DNA from 3 places in the Erwinia sp. 009765445 genome. Region 2 is predicted to be linked to each of the others. Evidence: predicted binding sites of a transcription regulator. Region 2 holds the regulator's gene; each other region holds the start of a gene.

The links. The regulator CRP, encoded in region 2, controls carbon source genes, mostly activating them, when cyclic AMP is high. The targets are predictions, from matches to a motif close to ATGTGANNNNNNTCACAT.
Region 1: the regulator CRP is predicted to act here: its motif matches at 1,510-1,527, upstream of aaeR (HTH-type transcriptional activator AaeR).
Region 3: the regulator CRP is predicted to act here: its motif matches at 1,243-1,260, upstream of ompW (outer membrane protein OmpW).

The regions. Positions count from the first base shown of each region.
Region 1 covers NZ_JBYUWC010000014.1:28,711-31,813, forward strand. The annotation lists gene tldD (metalloprotease TldD) at 1-481, shown strand, start outside; gene aaeR (HTH-type transcriptional activator AaeR) at 575-1,492, opposite strand; gene aaeX (p-hydroxybenzoic acid efflux pump operon protein AaeX) at 1,770-1,973, shown strand; gene aaeA (p-hydroxybenzoic acid efflux pump subunit AaeA) at 1,981-2,913, shown strand; gene aaeB (p-hydroxybenzoic acid efflux pump subunit AaeB) at 2,918-3,103, shown strand, end outside.
Region 2 covers NZ_JBYUWC010000008.1:191,196-194,298, forward strand. The annotation lists gene AC3Y5R_RS10970 (YccS/YhfK family putative transporter) at 1-1,520, opposite strand, end outside; gene crp (cAMP-activated global transcriptional regulator CRP) at 1,579-2,211, opposite strand; gene AC3Y5R_RS10980 (OsmC family protein) at 2,522-2,926, shown strand; gene AC3Y5R_RS10985 (phosphoribulokinase) at 2,956-3,103, opposite strand, start outside.
Region 3 covers NZ_JBYUWC010000001.1:68,273-71,375, reverse strand. The annotation lists gene AC3Y5R_RS00285 (septation protein A) at 1-238, opposite strand, end outside; gene AC3Y5R_RS00280 (YciC family protein) at 313-1,050, opposite strand; gene ompW (outer membrane protein OmpW) at 1,385-2,017, shown strand; gene AC3Y5R_RS00270 (BON domain-containing protein) at 2,078-2,392, opposite strand; gene trpA (tryptophan synthase subunit alpha) at 2,552-3,103, opposite strand, start outside.

The DNA of each region.
Region 1 (3,103 bases), on a different contig from region 2:
GCTGATCGAGAAAGGTATTTTGAAAGGTTATATGCAGGATAAACTTAACGCCCGTCTGATGGGAGTTAAGCCTACCGGTAACGGTCGTCGTGAATCTTATGCGCATCTGCCAATGCCGCGCATGACCAATACCTACATGCTGGCAGGAAAGTCCACCCCGCAGGATATTATCGAAAGCGTTGACTACGGCCTGTATGCGCCAAACTTTGGTGGCGGTCAGGTGGATATCACTTCCGGTAAATTTGTCTTCTCCACTTCAGAAGCCTATCTGATAGAGAAGGGAAAAGTGACCAAAGCGGTGAAAGGGGCCACGCTGATTGGCTCGGGTATTGAGGCAATGCAGCAGATCTCGATGGTCGGGAACGACCTGGCGCTGGATAAAGGCGTGGGCGTCTGCGGCAAGGAGGGACAGAGCCTGCCAGTTGGCGTGGGCCAGCCTACGCTGAAGCTGGACAAGCTGACCGTGGGCGGCACTGCCTGATTTGACTGCAAGGGCGGAATAATTCCCGCTATTTCAGGCTGTGGGCACATCTGCTTTAAAGGAGCGAATTTCTTCGCTCCTTCCGTTCCCTGCTTATTCCTGTCGATACTCCTGATACACATCCGCGACCTTGTCGAAATACTCCGTCAGATAGTTAATGCATACCTGCACCTTAAGCGGCAGCTTGTCTTTCTGCGTGTAAACCGCATAAACCGGGCGTGGATCTGACTGATAATGTGCAAACAGGATCTCAATCTTGCCTGCATTAATCTCATCAATGACCCACATCAGCGGCACGTAGGCGATACCGCTGCCGGCAACCAGCCAGCGGATCAGCGTCTGAGAATCATTTGTGGCGAACTTGCCCTGTGGCGACAGGCGGGTAGAGATCCCTTCCGGCGCGGTCAGTTCGAAATCATTGTCCGGCCGTACGCTGTATTCCAGCCAGGAAAAATTGCCAATATCAGAAGGCTTCTCCGGCGTGCCGTGTTGCGCCAGGTAGCTTTTTGCCGCGCAGACCACCATCGGCATTGAGCCAAGCCGCCGGGAAAACAGGCTTGAATCCTGCAGTGCACCCATGCGGATCACCAAATCCAGCCCGTCAGCGATCAGGTCCGGAGCCGGGATGCCGGTGACCAGATTCACCGTCAGCCCCGGATACTCTTTCAGCATTTCCGAGGTCATATTCGCCAGCACGTTCTGAGCCATAGTCGACGAGCTGCCGATCCGTAGCGTGCCTACCGGCGTATTGTTGAAAGCGTAAAGTTGCTCATGAACCTGCTGCGCCTCCGACATCATCCGCCGACAGCCCTGGAAGTAGATCTTTCCGGCCTCGGTCAGCCCGATGCTGCGGGTACTGCGGTTGAGAAGTTTGACCTGAAGCTCATCTTCCAGCTTCGCCACGATCTGGCTGACGGCCGAGACGCTCATTTGCATCTGATTGGCCGCCGCCGTAAAGGAACCCAGTTCAACTACCCGTGCAAACACGGACATGCCTTTCAGTCTTTCCATTATTAACTCTGGCTTAAAAGTGATTTAGATCACATTTGGTAGAAAACATATAGTCAGCCGCGTTACTATAGCATCGTCGGGCTACCGTTCCGTCATTCAACTCGTCAAAGTGCTGGCTCCTGAATACGCTATTATTCAAAGAGCGCCGGTTATGATTATCTGACTGCTGGTCGGTCATTCCATCATCATCACCTGTTAACCAGCGGCCTCCTGACCCCGGGAGGTAAGTTGCGTGTGGCGTAAAGCGTACCCGGTAAGGTACTGACAAGGATAAGAGATGAGTGTGCTTCCGGTAATTGTGATATTTGGGCTCTCCTTCCCGCCCATATTTTTTGAAATCATCGTATCATTACTGTTGTTCTGGCTGGTGCGCAGGTTGATCACGCCCACCGGGATCTATGACCTGGTCTGGCATCCCGCTTTATTTAACACAGCCCTGTACTGCTGCCTGTTCTACCTGGTTTCCCGATTGTTTGTCTGAGGTCATAGTGAAAGCGCTAACTAGAAAGATTTCCCGATTCGCCATTACCATCATCCTGGTCATCATTGCTGTCATTGTCATTTTCCGCGCCTGGGTGTTCTATACCGAATCCCCCTGGACCCGAGACGCCAAATTTACTGCCGACGTGGTGGCAATCGCCCCAGACGTCAGCGGCCTGATTTCCGATGTCCGCGTGCGCGACAACCAGCTGGTGAAGAAAGACCAGGTACTGTTTGTTGTCGATCAGCCGCGCTATCAGCAGGCGCTGGATGAAGCGGAAGCGGATGTGGCCTACTATCAAGCTCTGGTCAACGAGAAACGCCGTGAAGCAACCCGCCGTAATCAACTGGGCGTGTCAGCTATGTCCCGTGAGGCTATCGATCAGGCAAACAACGACTATCAGACCAGCGAACACCAGCTGGCTAAGTCGATTGCCACCCGCGATACTGCCAGACTGGATCTGGATCGCACCGTGGTCAAAGCGCCTGCCGATGGTTGGGTGACCAACCTCAACGTCTATCGTGGCGAATTTATTACCCGGGGGTCTACCGCTGTGGCGCTGGTTCAGCAGCATACTTTCTACGTGCTGGCCTATATGGAAGAGACCAAGCTGGATGGCGTGCGCCCTGGCTATCGCGTGGAAATTACGCCGCTGGGAAGTAACCGCGTGCTGCACGGTACGGTCGACAGTATTGCCGCAGGGGTGACCAACAGCAGCAGCACCATTGATGCGAAAGGGATGGCGACCATCGACTCCAATCTTGAGTGGGTTCGTCTGGCACAGCGTGTCCCGGTACGTATTCACCTGGATGAGCAGGAAGGTAACCTTTACCCTTCAGGGACCACGGCGACCGTGGTAGTAACGGGGGCGGAAGATCGCCGTCCTGACCAGATGTCGCCGATGATGAAGCTGATGCACCGTCTGCGCGAGTTCGGCTAAGCGTATGGAGTGGCATCGCTTACGCTTTCCGGGCAAGCTGACCTTTGCCATTTTGCTGGCGCTGCTGATCGGCTTTCATTTCAATCTGGAAACGCCACGCTGGGCCGTGATGACAGCCTGTATCGTGGCGGGTGGTACGGCATTTGCTGCCGGGGGCGATCCCTTCTCCGGGGCGCTCCGCCACCGCGGC
Region 2 (3,103 bases):
TGCGGCCACAGCCAGATCATGCCGCCAAAGGCAATCAGGCAGCCCATCAGCGTATCCATCAGGCGCGGCAGCAGGAAATCAGCCCCGTTCAGTGACAGCAGTTGAAGGGAGTAAACCGCCGTGACGGTAAAGCCAATCATCGCCCAGCCGTAGAACTTACGGATAAACAGGTAGCTGATCAGGGTGATTGCCAGCATCACCAGCAGCACCAGAGGCTCCGGGGCCTGCAGCCGCAGAGTAACGGCAGCGATAATCAGCCCGGCAAGGGTCCCCAGCGCTCTGTGCTGGATCCGGACTCTGGTGGCGCTGTAACCGTTCTGACTGACAAACATCACCGTCATCAAAATCCAGTAGGGCTTGGGCAGGTTAAAGAACAGCGCCAGCGAGCTGGCAAAGGTCAGCATCACCGCAAAACGGGCGGCGGTGCGCAGCGCGGCGGACGTCAGCGACAGATAACTTCTTATGGCCGGGAGCAGCGGCAGACGGCGCTGGCGGTCGGCCATCAGGTCGCGCTGATAAAGTGGGCGCTGAGTGCGCAGGACGCGGGCAATGCGGCTGAAGTGGTAATAACAGAAGTTGCCGACCGGATTGTCCCGGTGCTGGCGGGAAATTTTTTCCAGCGCCTGAAGCTGCTTATCCATGGTAAATCGCTCAGGCAGCTTATGATAAAGGATATCGTCTGCCAGCTCGCGCAGCCTGGCCGCAATGGTCTGGGCGTTCCAGCGGATCACCGCTTCGGCGTGGCTCTGTTCCACCAGCTTCTGCACCTCTTCCGGCTGATGCAGGCTGACGGAGATATGCTCCTGCAAATCCAGCGCCACCTGAAAGGCGCGGGTCAGCCGCTTGTGATGATTATCGTTATTGGCGGCCAGCATGTGCATTTGCTGGTAGCAGGTGGTGATCAGATCGACCGCTTTCTGCTGACGGGCCAGCAGCGGCGGCAGGGCTTTTTCCGGATCGGTGAGTTTAGTCAGCAGGGTATATTTAGCTTCACAGTAACCGGCCAGCTCCCGATACAGCAGGCTCAGCGTTTCGCGCATCGGCTGCTCTTTCCACAGCCAGAACCAGAACCAGTTGAAGACGCCGTACCAGACCGTGCCCAGTACGTAGAGCATCGGCGGCTGCCAGATTGGCATCCTTCCCGCCAGGCTGAGGGTGAAGATCGCCGCAATCAGCGAGCCGGGCAGCAGTCGTCCGTGCAGCGGGCTGATCTCTCCGGTCACGCCGAGCAGCATCGCCATCACGAACAAAATAGCGGGCAGGGGAACCTGGTGTGCACCCAGGTACTGGATCAGAAAGCTGCTGGAGGCAAACAGGCTACCGCCCACGATCAGGCGTTTGAAAAAGCGTTTATGCGGGGTATCAAGACCGGCGATGTTGCAGCAGGCCGGGACTAAGGAGAACAGCAATCCCTTTTGCAAATCGCCCAGCAGCCATCCGATAGCAACCGGTAAACAGAGCACCAGCGTCTGGCGCAGTGCGTAGTTGACTTCAGGGTGATAAATGATTCGACGCCACATCACTCCGTACCAAATAAAAAGGCGCAACAGAGACTGTTGCGCCGAGGATCAGAGCCGGTTAGCGTGTGCCGTAGACAACGATAGTTTTACCGTGCGCCGAGATCAGGTTCTGATCTTCCAGCATTTTCAAAATACGCCCAACGGTTTCACGGGAGCAGCCAACAATCTGGCCGATCTCCTGACGGGTGATTTTGATCTGCATTCCGTCAGGGTGAGTCATGGCATCCGGCTGTTTAGCCAGATTGAGCAGGGTTTGCGCGATGCGACCAGTCACATCGAGGAAAGCTAAATTGCCCACTTTCTCGGACGTTACCTGCAGGCGGCGCGCCATCTGCGAAGAGAGACGCATCAGAATGTCGGGGTTCACCTGGATCAGCTGGCGGAATTTCTTATAGGAAATTTCAGCGACTTCGCACGCGGTTTTTGCCCGTACCCACGCACTGCGCTCCTGACCCTCTTCGAACAGGCCAAGCTCGCCAATAAAATCGCCCTGATTGAGGTAAGAGAGGATCATCTCTTTGCCTTCTTCATCCTTGATCAGCACCGCTACCGCGCCTTTGACGATGTAGTAGAGGGTTTCCGCTTTCTCACCCTGGTGAATCAGCGTGCTTTTGGATGGATACTTATGAATATGGCAATGTGACAGGAACCATTCAAGTGTCGGGTCTGTTTGCGGTTTGCCGAGAACCATTCGCTGTTATCCTCTGTTGTCATCGTGCCTTAAATACAGGGGCAGAGTTCCCTGTCAGGCGTTGAAATAGTCAAGCGTTTCCCTGTCAGGAAATTTATTCGGCTTCTGTGGGAAGCCAGGCTCGTTATGTCGTTCCGTTTCGTCAAAGCTTGTAGAGTACTGACGAAAGTATTACAGCCTTGTTTGTAGCACAGCTTTGCACGAGTGTCTTCTGTTGTCTCGCTTCAGCATAGTGCGAAATCTGCTGCATTGCCGTTTTTGTTGCTAAAGCGTAATCTGGTGTTAACTGAATGAATTAGAGGAGTTTGTTATGCAGGCACGTGTCAAATGGGTGGAAGGGCTGACCTTTTTGGGAGAATCCTCATCAGGACATCAGGTGCTGATGGATGGCAACTCAGGGGATAAAGCACCCAGCCCGATGGAGATGGTGTTGATGGCAGCGGGCGGTTGTAGCGCGATTGACGTGGTTTCAATCCTGCAAAAAGGCCGTCACGATGTTAAAGACTGTGAGGTTAAGTTGACCTCCGAACGGCGTGAAGAGGCTCCGCGTCTCTTCACCCATATCAATCTGCATTTTATCGTAACGGGTAACGCATTGGGCGATAAAGCTGTGTCCCGCGCTGTCGATCTCTCAGCAGAAAAATATTGCTCCGTTGCGCTGATGCTGGGCAAAGGTGTGGAGATCACTCACAGCTATGAAGTGATTGAGCTGTAAAATATCCCGAGCCCCGCACTGTCGGGGCACTACTCTATCTTCTTCCCTTCGATTAACCGTTGCACCAGCGGCCCCATGATCAGCTCCATCGCCAGCCCCATTTTGCCGCCAGGTACCACCAGCGTGTTGATGTGAGAGATAAAAGAACCCTGCAGCATCGCCAGCAGATAGGGGAAG
Region 3 (3,103 bases), on a different contig from region 2:
CCGTGACTTTCCATTTGATGAACTCATCGTTATGGAACACCAGCGTCAGGGTGCCGAACACCGCGACCAGCACGAAGGTGAAGATGGTCATTTTTTCTACTTTGCGGAACATTATCCAGCTGGCAACCAGCGCCAGAGCGGTGGCGACAATCAGCGCACCAGAGGCGACAAAGATGTCGTACAGTTTGTAAAAGATGAAAAAGACCACGAGCGGGAGGAAATCAAGTAACTGCTTCATAAAGGCTTCCAAATACCAGACTGGGGCAAAACATCACGTTATCATTGCGTGCCCCGCAGGGCACGCAATCACCATTAACGTAACAGCATATACAGGCGATAAAGATAGATAATCAGTATGGCCGAAATAAGGTTACTCAGGGCGTTCAGCACCACTGACGCGACGTTGGCTGGCAGCACGGTCAGCGAGGATGCCAGCAGCAATACGGCAATTTTTGCCAGCAGCCAGACGGCCACGCCAGGGGCAACGATCTTCATCTGGCTCCACACCAGACGCATGCTGCTGCGCATGGCCGCGAAGATGCTGATCTTTTCGGTAGCGAGGATTATCGGTGCCAGCGCCAGCACGATAGCGAGGATCACGCCAGGCACGACCAGCACCATAAAGCCCAGTTGCACCACCAGAGTCATGATAAACACCAACAGCAGCAGGCGAGGCAGCATCGGCGCAGAAGCCCCAATCGCCCGAAGCGCGCTGATGCGCTGTCCGGCAGAGACCATCGGGATCAGGCTCAGCATGGCACCCAGCAGCAGGGTATTCCCCACCAGAGAAGCTAAGGTTCCGGCTGCAGAAGCACGTAACAGGATACGCTGCTGGTCAGGTGACATATTCTGCACCATCTCCAGCAGGCTCATGCGCGAGCCGCTGTCGCCTTCCGTCAGAAGGGAGAGCTGATCGGCGCCTGGCGTCAGCGCGTGGCCGATCAGGACGGTGATAAATGAGGTCAGTAGCGAAATCAGCACGATGGTAATCAGCTGATGGCGAAAAAAGTTCCCCGTGTCACGGTATAACGAACCTGCCGTGAAAGACATGTACACTCCTTGAAAAGCCGGTATTAGCGATCCGGCGATTGTACATGGTCTGGCGGCAACCTGGCACCCTGACTTACATAACTTTCAATTAAAGAAGGCATTATCGGCTCAAACCGTTGCGGCAGACCCTGGCGCGCTCTGGCAGGTTAGAGACTCCATTAAGCAAAACGTCTTCACCAGGATGATTGTAGAAATTGATCCAAATCAAATCATTGTTTTTTAAGGAGAATGAAAGAAATGATTTGCATGACCTTTCTGCAAATAAAGGTAAAGATGGCGCAGATAACAGTAAGCAATTGCGTAAAAACGCTTAATGACATGCAAAGGAGTGGTTATGAAATTAACAGCATTGGCTCTGGCGGTAGTGACTCTGCTGCCGGCGGTCGCTTCAGCCCATCAGGCTGGCGATTTTTTCATGCGTGCAGGTACTGCAACCGTCCGTCCAACCGGTGGCTCTGACAATGTGCTGGGGCTGGGTGAGTTCAACGTCGACAACAATACTCAGCTGGGCCTGACTTTTACCTATATGGCGACCGATAACATCGGTATTGAGCTGCTGGGAGCCACGCCATTTCGCCATAAAGTGGGTCTGGAGGCGACCGGTACACTGGCTACCGTGCACCAGCTGCCACCTACACTGATGGCTCAGTGGTACTTTATGGGTAATACCAGCAAATGGCAGCCTTACGCCGGTATCGGTGTTAACTACACCATGTTCTATGACAACGATTTCAACCAGACCGGGCGTGATGCCGGGTTAAGCAATCTGAGCGTAAAAAATTCCTGGGGTGTGGCAGGTCAGCTCGGTCTGGATTATCAGCTGACGCCGGACTGGATGCTCAATGCCTCCCTGTGGTACATGAATATCAAAACCAAAGTCGGCTTTGACTCTCCGGCGGGTCATCAGAGTATCGACACGAATATCAACCCGTTTGTGTTCTTCTTCGGGGCAGGTTATCGCTTCTGACCGCCTTCAGCGGGCGTAAAAAAAGCCGCCTCAGGGCGGCTTTTTACATGGTGCAGCAACTTACTTTATCTGCATGTTATTAGTCACCGAGGTGACGCCTTTCACACTGCGGGTAATGGTAACGGCACGGTTAGCCATCTGCGGTGAGCTGACAAACCCACTCAGCTGTACGCGGCCTTTAAAGGTTTCCACGTTGATTTCAGTCGATTTCAGCGAATCATCTTTCAACAGCTCGCCTTTGACTTTAGTGGTGATCACCGTGTCATCAAGATAGCCGCCGGTGCCTTCTTTGGTTGCTGTCGGCGCACAGGCGCTGACCGAAACAGCCACTACTGCCGCAATAACCATGCCGGTCAGGATTTTCATCAACTTCATTGTCATTCTCCCTGTCATTCTCGATTGGCCTTCGCCGTGATTACAGAATCGCTCTGTAAAAGAAGCTTAGTCCTGAGCGGAAAATTCGCAATCGGATAAGGCCATAAAGAGTGGGAAAATAATGCCTTACCGTGAGAGGTAAGGCACTGAGCAAGGGGATTAGCGCGTGGCGGCTTTTAGACCGGAGACGAAAGCCTTCAGTTCAGCCAGCATAACCGGAGGATTGGCGTGATTTTTCTCGATGATTTTCACGATGGCAGAACCGGATATGGCACCGGCAGCGCCGGCCGCCAGCGCTTCTTGCACCTGGCCTGGCTCAGAAATGCCAAAGCCCTGTACCGACGGCGCGGCATTATATTCGGTCAGTTTAGTCACCAGGTGCTGTAACGACAGGCTTTCACCACGGGTTTCAGAGCCGGTGACGCCAGCGCGCGAGAGCAGGTAGGTATAACCGCGACCATGTGAAGCGATCTCACGCAGCAGATCATCATCAGCATTCGGCGGGCAGATGAAGATAGGCGCGATGTTGTGACGCATCGCTGACTGGCGGAACGGCGCTGACTCTTCAACCGGCACATCCGCAACCAGCACGGAATCGACACCGGCCTGCTGGCAGCGGCTATAGAAGTTATCAATGCCGTTGGAGAAGACCAGGTTGGCATACATCAGCAGGCCAATCGGGATCTCCGGGTATTTCTGTCGAATGGCGGT